DNA from 3 places in the Bacillus cereus group sp. BfR-BA-01360 genome. Region 1 is predicted to be linked to each of the others. Evidence: riboswitches for the same ligand, from Rfam matches in the RefSeq annotation. Region 1 holds a riboswitch; each other region holds the start of a gene.

Region 1 (4,559 bases):
CTCATTGATCAGTTTTTTGATAAAGAAGTATATGTGCTAGTGGATGCTGATGATGCAGGAGAAAAGCTTCGCAAGCAATTTCGTAAGGAATTTCCGCAGGCTGAACATATTTATATTGATCGTTCATATCGTGAAGTAGCAACTGCACCGTCTTCACATTTAGCAAATGTATTATGGGGAGCTGACATTGATGTTTATACAGAATATTTACGGTAAGGAATGATGATAGAAGTGATTGACTGGACAGGTGCTGAAGCCACAAATCTAATAGTGAATCAAGAAAAAACAGTGTTATATGTATATACTCCAATGTGTGGTACATGCCAATTGGCGAAAAAAATGTTAACTGTTGTAGAAGCAACGATTGTTGACTTAGAAGTTGGCATGTTAGATTTAAATTATGCTCCGCATTTAGCACGTGAATATGAGATAGAAAGTGTTCCTTGTTTACTCATATTTGAAAATGGAACGTTGAAGAAGAAAATATATGCATTTCATTCAGTTGAATATTTATATAAGGAACTACAGTAGGCGGCAAAAAATTTGCCGCCTCGACACATTTCTTGGGAAATATGTTGAAATGGCAGAGGTAATACAGTATTTGTCGAGCAAAAGGAAGAGGATTGATGCTTAGGGAATGGAAAGGTATTAGTAGAAAGTGATATGAAGGATGTGATGAGAATGAAATTATATTCAATGCTTCAATCATTTGTAACACATGCTAATAAACAATATCATTTAGAACCTCTTTTGCGTCAAGCAGGAAAAGTCATTAGTATTCATTTTGGAGATGAGTGCCATTCCCTCCAAATTTCAAGGGATTATATACAGCTTGTAAAAGGAGATAGGGGAACCGAACAAATCCACTGTTTTAAAGAAGAAGATTTACAACAATTAGTTACAGGGAATGTTCGTTTGCAAAAGCTAATTCATGAAGGTCGTGTACATTATGCGGGGACATATCGCACGATGCTATTATTGGAGTCCATGTTTCATATTTGTAAACCAATGCCAGTGGGCGCTTAATATTCTTAAAATTTTCTTTTTAAGAAATTTTTTGTTGACAGAGTGAATGTATATTGATAAAATTCAAGTCATAAAATATAGATAATTTCATAAATTTTGAATCAGAAGAAAATTAGATCTGATTTCTCTTATCAAGAGAGGTGGAGGGACTGTGCCCTATGAAGCCCGGCAACCGTCAACGATTTTGTTGAAATGGTGCCAATTCCTGCAAAGCAAATGCTTTGAGAGATGAGAGAAAGGATTATGTTGATATACGCATAAAAACCTTTCTGCTCATTGTAAAGCAGAAAGGTTTTTTTGTTGTTTGAATGAGGAGGACATTTAAACAACAGGAAAAATCGATAAGAAATTGAGCAGATGGCGACAGTTCAGTATTCTTACACCAAAAATAAAAAATGTGAGAGTCATTCTGAACGAGCTACTTACGCTTTTTATGAAATCCAGCTTCAGTAGCTAGAATGTTCGGTGGCTTCGCTTCTTTCTACGAGGCAAAAAGGCGCCTCTACGTCAGAAGCTCCATCCCCCTTACATTCTGAACGAGCTACTTACGCTTTTTAATTAAAGGGGTGAACATCATGATTCTATTAGAAAATGTGAAAAAGATATATCAGTCAAAAAACGGTGATGTGATTGCTGTAGATCGGGCCAATTTAAAAATAGAGGAAGGCGAAATTTTTGGGGTTATCGGATATAGCGGTGCAGGTAAGAGTTCGTTAATTCGCTTGTTTAATCAGTTGGAGAAACCAACTTCTGGTCAAATTACAGTTGCTAATCGTTTGATTTCAGCCATTACCGGTAATGAACTTCGAAAGGCAAGACAAGAAATTGGGATGATCTTTCAACATTTCAATTTACTTTGGTCAAGAACTGTTCGTGAGAATATTGCTTTTCCTCTCGAGATTGCTGGTGTGGATAAAAAGGAGCGAAAGAAACGTGTAGATGAGCTTATTCGTCTTGTCGGATTAGAAGGGAGAGGAGATGCTTATCCATCTCAACTGAGCGGTGGACAAAAACAACGCGTCGGGATTGCAAGAGCGTTGGCTAACAATCCGAAAGTACTTTTATGTGATGAAGCAACATCGGCGCTTGATCCGGAAACAACAGATCAAATTTTAGATTTACTACTAGATATTAATAAACGCCTTAACTTAACCATTGTGCTTATTACTCATGAAATGCATGTGATTCAAAAGATTTGTAATCGTGTTGCAGTGATGGAAAAAGGGAAAATTGTAGAGACAGGTTCTGTACTAGAGGTATTTCGTAATCCGCAGCAAGAGATTACAAAGCGATTTGTTCAGCAATTAACAGATTCTGAAGATACGAATGAAACGATTGAAAACTTATTAGAGAAATACCCAGATGGTAAAGTCATTCGTTTGCAATTTATTGGAGATTCTGTAGAGCGCCCAGTGTTACAAGGGTTAATGAGGAGAGAGGATGTAGAAGTTAGCGTGCTTCAAGGAAATATCGCGCAGACAAATAATGGAGCATACGGAAGCTTAATTGTTCATTTAAATGGTGAAGAAGCAGCCATTCAGCAGGCAATAGCAGGAATCCATCAAGAGAAAGTAGAGCTGGAGGTGGTTGCACATGGATAAATTGCTCACAAATGTCGATTGGAATCAAATGCTAGAAGCAACAGGAGAAACATTATACATGACGGCAATCGCAGCAATTGCCACATTTATTTTAGGACTTATGTTAGGATTACTGCTCTTTATGACAGCGAAGGATAATTTGTGGGAAAACAAAGTGATTCATACAGGAATCGGGGCATTCGTAAATATTTTTAGATCAATCCCGTTCATCATTTTAATCATTCTACTTATTCCGTTTACAAAGATTCTTCTTGGAACAATTCTTGGAGCAAGTGCAGCATTGCCTGCTTTGATTATTGGAGCGGCCCCATTTTATGCGAGAATGGTTGAAATCGCGCTTCGTGAAATTGATAAAGGTGTGATTGAAGCTTCAAAGGCAATGGGAGCGAAAACAAGCACAATTATTTGGAAAGTATTAATTCCAGAATCTTTGCCAGCACTTGTATCTGGTATTACCGTAACGACAATTGCACTTGTTGGTTATACAGCAATGGCAGGCGTTGTTGGCGCTGGCGGACTCGGTACACTAGCATATTTAGAAGGGTTCCAGCGGGGAAACAACGATGTGACAATTGTTGCGACAATTTGTGTATTGCTGGTTGTGTTTTTCATTCAATTTATTGGAGATTTTGCGACAACTCGGATTGATAAACGATAAATCGATTAAAAATTAGGAAGGATGTTAACAACATGAAAAAATTATTACTTTCAGCACTTATTACGACATCAATTTTTGGATTAACAGCTTGCGGTGGGAAAAGTGAAGATAAGCTTGTTGTCGGTGCTTCTAATGTACCGCACGCTGAGATTTTAGAGAAGGCAAAACCATTGCTTGAGAAAAAGGGCGTTGTGTTAAAAATTGAAAAATTTCAGGACTATGTATTACCGAATAAATCATTAGCAGATAAAGAATTAGATGCAAACTATTTCCAGCATATTCCGTATTTAGAGAAAGAAATAAAGGATAAAGGGTATAAGTTTGAAATAGCAGGCAAAATTCATTTAGAACCGATTGGAGTATACTCTCAAAAATATAAAAGCTTAAAAGAGCTTCCAGATGGAGCGACAGTAATTATGAGTAACTCTGTGGCTGATCATGGCCGCGGATTAGCAATCTTACAAAAAGAGGGCATTTTAAAAATTAAAGATGGTGTAGATCCTGTGAAAGCAACAACAAAAGATATTGCGGAAAATCCAAAGAACTTGAAGTTTAAAACAGATATCGAACCAGGTCTATTGCCACAAGTGTATAACAACAAGGAAGGCGATGCGGTTTTAATTAACTCAAACTATGCAATTGATGCAAAATTAGATCCAGGAAAAGATGCAATTGCGATTGAAAGTAATGATTCTCCATATACAAACGTAGTGGCAGTTCGTAAAGGGGATAAAGATAAAAAAGAGATTAAAGCGCTTGTAGAAGTATTGCATTCGAAAGAAATTGAAGATTTCATCAAGAAAGAATATAAAGGGGCGGTTGTTCCTGTAAAAGAATAATGGCAGGAAAAAAGGCTGAGAAATTCTCAGTCTTTTTTCTTTATATATATAAGAAGAAAGGTGTATCATAATAGAATGTGAGGGAAAATCTATACACATTTGTGAAAAAATTATTACTTTTTTTCAGCGTTTGCGATATCATTTTATTTGATATAAAATTAGAATGAGAATAAAATGAGAATGTGAATGTTTTAGGAATTTTTAAAATGTATATAGAGGATTATTGGAGGTATTGAGATGGCTGGTTCTACATTAACGGTTAAAGACTTACATGTATCAATCGATGGCAAAGAAATTTTAAAAGGTGTAAACCTGGAAGTAAAAGGTGGAGAAATCCACGCAATTATGGGACCTAACGGAACGGGTAAATCAACTTTATCTTCTGCAATTATGGGTCACCCAAAATATGAAGTAACAGAAGGAAGCATCATCATC
Region 2 (4,559 bases), on a different contig from region 1:
ATTGAATATTGGACAGTTTATCTTGACTTGTTTCTGCGTGTACTGGTGAAAGTAACGGAGAAACAAAAAGAGTTCCCACTGCTAAAACGCTAAAAGCTGCAAATTTCTTATTCATGAGTTGTCTAGCTCCTTTCCCATCTATGATTGTATATAAGAAGAAGAATGCTGTCTATTGTTGTAATCATAATGTAAAGAAAATTTTATAAAATTGCTGAATATTGTCGAAGTTAGTTATTTATATGTCTTGTAATCCTTTTCTTTCCTACTTCAATAAAAAAATGAAAAATGGTAAATATTCATTTTTCTGTTATATGCATAAAAAGAAGGTGCAACAGAAAAACGCTAATAAATCAAAGGAGGGAGTATTCTTATGTTAGGTTTTCTTACATGGGTTTTATTTTTGTCAAGAAAAATATTTGTATTCAGGAAAACTTATTTTGTTGTCAGATTTCATTTTATGATTTATCATTTTAAAGGGAGACAAATGTAGTGAATTGTCGAATTATATGTAATACTCTTAATTTCTTTATTTCATAGAAAAATAGAGTTATAGCATCTAAGAAGGGGGTTGGCAGCAAGTATGAAGAGGATTGGACTTGCATGGCAAATATTAATAGGGCTTGCACTCGGTATTGCAGTTGGGGCGATTTTTTATGGCAATCCAGAGGTAGCAAAGTTTTTACAACCAATTGGTGATATTTTTATTCGATTAATTAAGATGATTGTTGTACCAATCGTTGTAGCGAGCATCGTTGTTGGGGTTGCAGGTGTTGGAGATGTGAAAAAGCTAGGTCGATTAGGCGGAAAAACAATTATTTATTTTGAGATTATTACAACAATTGCGATTGTTGTCGGCTTGCTGGTAGCGAATATTTTCCAACCAGGAAAAGGTATTAATATGAATGAATTAACAAAAACAGATATTTCAAAATATACAGCTACAACTGAGCAAGTACAGAGTCATTCATTTGCGGATACATTTGTAAACATTGTTCCGACAAATATTATAGAATCACTGGCAAAAGGTGATATGCTTGCTATTATTTTCTTCTCTGTATTATTTGGTTTAGGGATTGCAGCGATTGGTGAAAGAGGAAAACCGGTTCTGCAATTTTTCCAAGGGGTAGCAGATGCAATGTTTTATGTTACAAACCAAGTAATGAAGTTTGCACCATTTGGGGTATTTGCTTTAATTGGTGTGACCGTTTCTAAATTTGGTCTAGCATCATTAATCCCACTAGGGAAGTTAGTGATTGTTGTGTATGGATCGATGATTTTCTTTGTTGTTGTCGTACTAGGACTTACAGCGAAAATCTTTGGAATTAACATATTTCAGTTCTTTAAAATTTTAAAAGATGAGCTTATTTTAGCGTATTCTACAGCGAGCTCAGAAACAGTTTTGCCAAAAATTATGGAGAAGATGGAGAAATTCGGCTGTCCAAAGGCGATTTCATCTTTCGTTATTCCAACTGGTTATTCATTTAATCTAGATGGATCAACGCTATACCAAGCGATTGCTGCAATTTTCTTAGCACAAATGTATGGTATTGATTTATCGATTACACAGCAAATTACATTGTTACTTGTATTAATGTTAACATCAAAAGGGATTGCAGGGGTACCAGGTGTATCATTCGTTGTACTATTAGCAACGTTAGGTACAGTTGGAATTCCGGCAGAAGGTTTAGCGTTTATCGCAGGTATTGACCGTATTTTAGATATGGCACGTACAGCAGTTAACGTTGTTGGAAACTCTTTAGCAGCTGTTGTTATGTCTAAATGGGAAGGACAATATGATGATATAAAAGGACAAGCTTATTTGAAAGAGATATCTGGAAAACAAGTAGCGTAATAACGATTGAAAAAGCTCTCGCATCAATATGTGGGAGCTTTTCTATATTGGAAAGGAGTGGGATGTATAATGAAGAGAAAATATGGAAATGGTGCTTCGTGGAAAAGATTGTTACAGAAAACGTATGAAGTGCGGGAATGTGAGCAAGGTATGTTAGGAATTTTGCATGTGATAAAAGTAAAGGAACCTAGTTATAAGCAGTATGATCATAGTGAAATTTGTATTGTAAATGATGGCTATACATGGGTGCAGTATTTTATAAAAGGTAAAAAATTTGTTATTACAGCTATGTTAGATGAACAAAAAAATATAGTACAGTATTATATTGATATTGCTAAAGAGTTCGAAATAGATGAGAATGGCTTGCCATATTTTGATGATCTATATTTGGATGTCGTATTATTTCCAGATGGGAAAATATATTTATTAGATGAAGGTGAGTTGGAAGCGGCTTATGCAGAAGAAACCATTTCCAGAGACGAATATAATGAAGCGTGGGATATAGCAAGGTGGGTTATGGAGAGAATCGAAAAAGAAGAATTTCCATGGATTTCTATTTTAAAACGTGAAATAGAAACATTGAAATGATCATTTTTTATGTATAATGATTGGTATATTCGTCGCATTATATGAATAAGAAGAAAAATACCGATTATTTCTATAAAAATAATAATTGACTTTTGATTTATAAGCGAGTAAAGTTAGGAAAGACATTATTACAAATAAAAATATGAAACCTTCTTATAAAGAGAGGCGGAGGGACTGGCCCTATGATGCCTCGGCAGCGGACTCGATTTTGGAGTGCTGTGCCAAATCCAGCAAGCATGTGCTTGAAAGATGAGAAGAGTGTTTCTTATAGATGTATAAGACCTCTTCTTCTTGGAAGAGGTCTTTTGTTATTCAGTAGAAAAGGTTTAAAACTAGGGAGAGATGATATGGTGAAGGAAACGAGAGGAAATATTTTTGCTTTATTGCCACTTGGAATATTTTTAGTACTATTTATTGGTTCTGGAATCATTACAGGTGATTTTTATAAATTGCCGATTTTAGTAGCGATACTAATTGCGGTAGGAGTTGCTTTAGCGATGAATCGGAAAGAGAGTTTTACAGCGAAAGTAGAACGCTTCGCTAAAGGAGCTGGGAATCCAGACATTATGATTATGGTATTAATATTTGTACTTGCTGGTGCTTTTTCAGAAACAGCAAAGGGAATGGGAGGAGTGGACTCTACAGTTAATTTAGCTTTAGCTGTTTTGCCACAAGGATTTATTATAGCTGGCATTTTCGTGATCGGTGCATTTATTTCATTAGCAATGGGAACTTCAATGGGAACAATTGCAGCATTAGCGCCGATTGCTGTAGGGATCAGTCAACAAACAGATATTTCAATTGCGTTAGCGATGGCAACAGTTGTAGGTGGGGCTATGTTTGGAGATAATTTATCATTTATTTCTGATACAACAATCGCAGCTGTTCGTTCACAAGGGACAGAAATGAAAGATAAGTTTAAAACGAACTTTTTAATTGTTTTACCCGCTGCTATGATTACCGTTATATTATTAGTTGTTCTTACTTTAGGAAATCATACAGAAATAAAGACACATGCATTTGATTGGATGAAAATATTGCCGTATGCAGGGGTGCTTGTTACAGCGCTACTTGGATGGAATGTACTCGTTGTATTAACAGGTGGAACCATTTTATCTGGTATCATTGGTTTTTTAGATGGGAGTTATACGTTAGCTAGCTTCTTTAAAAGTGCTGCAACAGGGATGAATGGAATGATGGAACTCGTACTATTGGCAATTTTAATTGGTGGAATGGTTGAAATCATTCAATATAATGGTGGTATTCAATATTTAATGAATACATTAACGCGTAATATCCGTTCGAAAAAAGGTGCGGAATTTGGAATTGCTGGATTAGTAAGCATGACGAATATATGCACAGCGAATAACACAATTTCGATTATATTCACTGGTCCTCTTGCAAAAAATATTGCAGATCAATATGAAATTGATCCACGAAAATCGGCGAGTGTACTAGATGTGTTCTCGTGTTGTGTTCAAGGGCTAGTTCCATACGGAGCGCAGATGTTAACAGCAGCAGGATTTGCGGCTTTATCACCAGTTGAACTATTGCCGTATGCATTTTATCCAATTTTAGTTGGACTATGTGGTGTAGTCTCAATCTTAATTGATTTTCCGAGATTTTCAAAAGTCGAGGAAAAAGGACAATTTCATAAAACAGCCTAATTTTTTATTAGAATAAGGCAAAAAAGACGCTCATAAAAGTGATTTTGAGCGTCTTTTTATCGTTTATACGTCCTTTTTAGTGGTTGTATTTCTCTTTTTTATGATTTGTAAAGTCGTCCTTTACATCTTCTCTCATTTTTTTTATCTGTATTAACCTCTGTCTCAAAATTTCACGAAAGCAACGACATTAGGTGAAAATATGCTTATAAAAGTTCGATTCGTGAAGGGGAAGTTGGCAAAAGACTGATTGTGTCTCAGTCTTAAGTCTGAGATGAAAACGGTTCTTAAGCTCGTTATGGAAAATCAAAAAAATAGTTAAGATAAGAGTATCAAATCGAAGGGAGGCGAGCACAAGATGAAACAATTTCTAGCGTTCATTGCAGCCGGTATTTTGGCTTTAATTGCTCTTGGTAGCCTTGGTGGTATGATAGGATTTGCCATTGGAGCGGGAA
Region 3 (4,559 bases), on a different contig from region 1:
ATATCCTGTTGTCCAAAGTTCAGGTAATACGATTACATCTGGGTTCACTTTCATTGCCTCTTCTATTTTTTTCTCTGCGTACTCTGTATTTAAAGTTACCTCACCAAAAACAATATCCATTTGAATACATGCGACCTTCATTTTTTCAGCCCCATTCTTTATTTTTTTCTTTACAAAATCTTGGAAAGGATATATTATTTGTCACTAGAATTGTAACAACTTTCAAAAGAGGTGGAAAGTATGAAAGATTTTAAACCTTCCGAGCTTATGACATCACTCCCAACACAATTTTTCGCTTCACTTGTCACAAAAGTTAATAAAGTAATTGAAGCTGGACATGATGTCATCAACTTAGGGCAAGGAAATCCCGATCAACCAACACCGCCGCATATCGTAAAATCTTTACAAAATGCAGCAGAAAAGGTGCTTCATCATAAATATCCACCATTTCGTGGACATAACAGCTTAAAAGAGGCAGTTGCAATCTTTTATGAACGTGAATATGGGGTAAAAATAAATCCAAAAACAGAAGTTGCGATTTTATTTGGTGGAAAAGCGGGATTAGTAGAATTGCCAATTTGTTTTACAAATCCTGGTGAAACGATTCTTGTTCCTGATCCTGGATATCCTGACTATTTATCTGGCATTGCTTTAGCGAAGGCAAAGCTTGAAACAATGCCACTATTAGCAGAGAATCATTTTTTACCGGATTACATGAAAATAAGCGAAGATACTGCCAAGCAGGCAAAATTAATGTTTTTAAATTACCCAAACAATCCAACTGGTGCGATCGCTTCAAAGGAATTCTTTGAAGAAACAGTCCGTTTTGCAAATGAACATAACATTTTAGTTGTTCATGATTTTGCTTATGGAGCTATCGGTTTTGATACAAAAAAACCGGTCAGTTTTCTACAAGCTAGAGGTGCTAAAGATACAGGCATTGAAATTTATACATTATCAAAAACATTTAATATGGCTGGTTGGCGCATCGCATTTGCAGTTGGCAATGAAAGTGTCATTGAAACGATTCATCTACTGCAAGATCATATGTATGTTAGTCTTTTCGGCGCTATTCAGGAAGCTGCTTGCGAAGCATTATTAAGTTCGCAAACTTGTGTAACTGAATTAGTGAACCGCTATGAATCTAGGAGGAACGCTCTTATTTCGGCATGTCATTCCATCGGCTGGAATGTTAAAACTCCAAAAGGGTCCTTCTTTGCTTGGTTACCAGTTCCAAATGGTTATCATTCTGAACAATTTGCTGATCTATTATTAAATCAAGCGCACGTTGCAGTTGCTCCGGGCATTGGTTTTGGAAAACATGGAGAAGGCTATGTGAGAATTGGCCTCTTACATACTGAAGAACGATTGCAAGAAGCTATTCATCGAATTGGCAAATTAAAAATTTTCAAAAAACCATTGACAACTTAAGTTATCTCTGTCAAAATTCAGATATCAAAAAAATTAAAATATTTCCAAATACTTCTTATCAAGAGCTGGTGGAGGGACGAGCCCGACGAAGCCCGGCAACCGATCTACAAATGTAGACACGGTGCTAATTCTCGCAGCGTTACGCTGACAGATAAGGAGCTGGTTGTAAAAAAACCTCTCCTTAGCTGAGAGGTTTTTTTATTTAACTAGGAGGTTATGAAAATGAGCGGAATAATTGCAACATATGTAATCCATGATGATTCTCACAACTTAACAAAAAAAGCAGAGCAGATTGCTCTTGGCTTAACAATTGGTTCATGGACACATTTACCCCACTTATTACAAAAACAATTAAAACAGCATAAAGGCAATGTTGTTCATGTAGAAGAACTCCCGCAACAAGAAGAGGTAAACAACTATCTTGGCAAAAAAGTAACAAAAGGTATAATCAAAATTCAGTATCCATCGTTAAATTTCAGTCCTGATTTACCAGCCATTTTAACGACAGCATTTGGAAAATTATCATTAGATGGAGAAATTAAACTTATCGATCTCACATTCTCAGATGATTTAAAAAGACAGTTCTCTGGACCAAAGTTTGGGATTGAGGAAGTGAGAAAGAGGTTACATGTTCATAATCGTCCACTTTTAATGAGCATTTTTAAAGGAATGATTGGGCGAAATATCGGATATTTAAAGACGCAGCTCCGTGACCAAGCAATTGGCGGAGTGGATATCGTAAAAGATGATGAAATTTTATTCGAAAATGCATTAACACCACTTGAAAAACGGGTTCGTTCAGGAAAAGAAGTGTTGCAATCTGTTTATGAAACGTATGGTCATAGAACTTTATATGCAGTCAATATAACCGGGCGTACTTATGATGTAAAAGAAAACGCGAAACGGGCAGTAAATGCTGGTGCTGATCTTCTGTTGTTTAATGCGTTTGCATATGGATTAGATGTATTACAACTACTAGCGGAAGATCAAGATATCAATGTTCCTATTATGGCTCACCCTGCTATTAGCGGTGCTTATACATCATCAAAATTATACGGCTTTTCCCATTCACTATTACTTGGGAAATTGCTTCGTTATGCTGGTGCAGACTTTTCTTTATTTCCATCTCCATATGGAAATGTTGCGTTAGAAAAAAAAGATGCCCTTCAAATTGCAGAAACATTAACAATCGCAGATTCTCATTTAAAAAGAAGTTTCCCTGTTCCATCAGCTGGCATTCACCCTGGATTTGTTCCATTTATCCTTCGTGACTTTGGAAATGATGTTGTCATTAACGCTGGTGGTGGTATCCATGGTCATCCTAACGGTGCACAAGGCGGAGGCAAAGCATTTCGTGCAGCAATTGATGCCACTTTACAAGGAACGCCATTACATGAAGTGGATGATGCTGACTTACATACCGCACTACAATTATGGGGAAATCCATCGCGTGAGGTGAAAATATGAGCATTCAAATTTTCTGCGACTTTGATGGCACAATTACAAATAGCGACAATATCATTTCTATTATGGAACATTTCGCGCCACCAAAGGCTGAGGAAATAAAGAAACAGATATTAGCTCAAGAGCTTTCGATTCAAGAAGGGGTTGAGCAACTTTTTCATTTATTACCGACCAATCTCCATGACGATATGATTGCATTTTTAAAAAACAACGCAAGTATACGTAGTGGTTTTCAGGAATTTGTACAGTTTATAAATAAAAATGACCTTTCTTTCTATGTCATTTCAGGAGGAATGGATTTCTTTGTGCACCCCCTTTTAGATGGGCTTGTTCCAAAAGAAAAGATTTATTGTAATGAAACTGACTTTTCAAAAGAATACATTGAAGTAAAATGGCCATATCCTTGCGATAAACATTGTAACCATCATTGTGGTCTCTGTAAATCCACGCTGATTCGAAGGCTTAGCTCTCAACAAGCTTTTCGCATTGTCATTGGTGATTCTATTACAGATTTGCAAGCAGCTAAGCAAGCTGATAAAGTATTCGCACGTGATTTTCTCATTACAAAGTGCAAAGAATATCATATTCCTTATACACCATTTCATACATTTTATGATATTCAAAACGAGTTGCAGCACTTGGTGGAGGTAAAACTATGAAACAACTTTTTCGTAAGTGGCATACGTTAAGTGAATTAAAAAAAGAATTAACAAATCGAAATTGGTTCCCAGCAACAAGTGGCAATATCTCTATAAAGGTAAGTCATGAACCGCTTACCTTTCTTATTTCAGCTAGTGGAAAAGATAAAACAAAAACAACGCCAGATGACTTTTTATTAGTGGATCATCAAGGAAATCCCGTATTGGAGACGGAATTACGCCCTTCTGCTGAAACCATTTTACATACACATATTTATAACCATACAAATGCTGGCTGTGTTCTACATGTTCATACAACCGATAATAATGTGATTACAAACCTATACGAGAAAGAAGTAATGATTCGAAATCAAGAAATTATAAAAGCACTTAATATTTGGGAAGAAGGAGCAACCATTCATATTCCAATTATTGAAAACTATGCGCACATCCCGCTTCTAGGCGAAGCATTCAAAAAACACATTCAATCAGATTGCGGTGCTGTCTTAATTCGAAATCATGGTATTACAGTATGGGGAGAAGATAGCTTCGATGCAAAGAAAAGGCTGGAAGCATATGAATTTTTATTCCAGTTTCATATAAAATTATTATCCATTCAAGGAGGCGTTTCTAGTGGCGCAAATTCGTATTCATGAAATAAATACTCGCATTGAAAATGAAAAAGAAGTACAGCTGTTTTTGCAAAAAGAAGATGTACTATATGAGAAATGGGACATTTCTAAATTACCTGCGCATTTACAAAATAACTATGCTTTAACTGATGAAAATAAGGAAGAAATTTTAACTTTATTTTCCAACGAAATAGCAGATGTTTCACAGCGCCGTGGTTATAAAGCACATGATATCATTTCTCTTTCAAGTGCAACACCTAATCTGGATGAGTTACTCATTAACTTTAAACAAGAACACCATCATACTGACGATGAAGTTCGCTTCATTGTCAGCGGCCATGGCATTTTTGCTATCCAAGGCAAAGACGGTCGTTTTTTTGATGTTGAACTTGAG

Evidence for each region. Region 1 has a riboswitch for S-adenosylmethionine ahead of MR056_RS15620 (methionine ABC transporter ATP-binding protein). Riboswitches for the same ligand answer to the same signal wherever they lie in the genome.
Region 2: it holds a riboswitch for S-adenosylmethionine, as region 1 does, so the genes downstream of both, MR056_RS04455 (Na+/H+ antiporter NhaC family protein) here and MR056_RS15620 (methionine ABC transporter ATP-binding protein) in region 1, are expected to answer to the same signal.
Region 3: it holds a riboswitch for S-adenosylmethionine, as region 1 does, so the genes downstream of both, mtnW (2,3-diketo-5-methylthiopentyl-1-phosphate enolase) here and MR056_RS15620 (methionine ABC transporter ATP-binding protein) in region 1, are expected to answer to the same signal.

The regions. Positions count from the first base shown of each region.
Region 1 covers NZ_JAKUFV010000018.1:5,975-10,533, forward strand. The annotation lists gene MR056_RS15605 (toprim domain-containing protein) at 1-216, shown strand, start outside; gene MR056_RS15610 (thioredoxin family protein) at 223-531, shown strand; gene MR056_RS15615 (hypothetical protein) at 682-1,026, shown strand; SAM riboswitch class I at 1,152-1,261, shown strand; gene MR056_RS15620 (methionine ABC transporter ATP-binding protein) at 1,602-2,627, shown strand; gene MR056_RS15625 (methionine ABC transporter permease) at 2,620-3,285, shown strand; gene metQ (methionine ABC transporter substrate-binding lipoprotein MetQ) at 3,318-4,124, shown strand; gene sufC (Fe-S cluster assembly ATPase SufC) at 4,362-4,559, shown strand, end outside.
Region 2 covers NZ_JAKUFV010000003.1:159,895-164,453, forward strand. The annotation lists gene MR056_RS04440 (murein hydrolase activator EnvC family protein) at 1-115, opposite strand, end outside; gene gltP (glutamate/aspartate:proton symporter GltP) at 581-1,852, shown strand; gene MR056_RS04450 (ribonuclease FAU-1 family protein) at 1,922-2,440, shown strand; SAM riboswitch class I at 2,591-2,696, shown strand; gene MR056_RS04455 (Na+/H+ antiporter NhaC family protein) at 2,791-4,107, shown strand; gene MR056_RS04460 (lmo0954 family membrane protein) at 4,463-4,559, shown strand, end outside.
Region 3 covers NZ_JAKUFV010000001.1:224,710-229,268, forward strand. The annotation lists partial or broken gene MR056_RS01130 (carbon-nitrogen family hydrolase) at 1-226, opposite strand, end outside; gene MR056_RS01135 (pyridoxal phosphate-dependent aminotransferase) at 241-1,431, shown strand; SAM riboswitch class I at 1,484-1,589, shown strand; gene mtnW (2,3-diketo-5-methylthiopentyl-1-phosphate enolase) at 1,654-2,898, shown strand; gene MR056_RS01145 (2-hydroxy-3-keto-5-methylthiopentenyl-1-phosphate phosphatase) at 2,895-3,554, shown strand; gene MR056_RS01150 (methylthioribulose 1-phosphate dehydratase) at 3,551-4,189, shown strand; gene MR056_RS01155 (1,2-dihydroxy-3-keto-5-methylthiopentene dioxygenase) at 4,167-4,559, shown strand, end outside.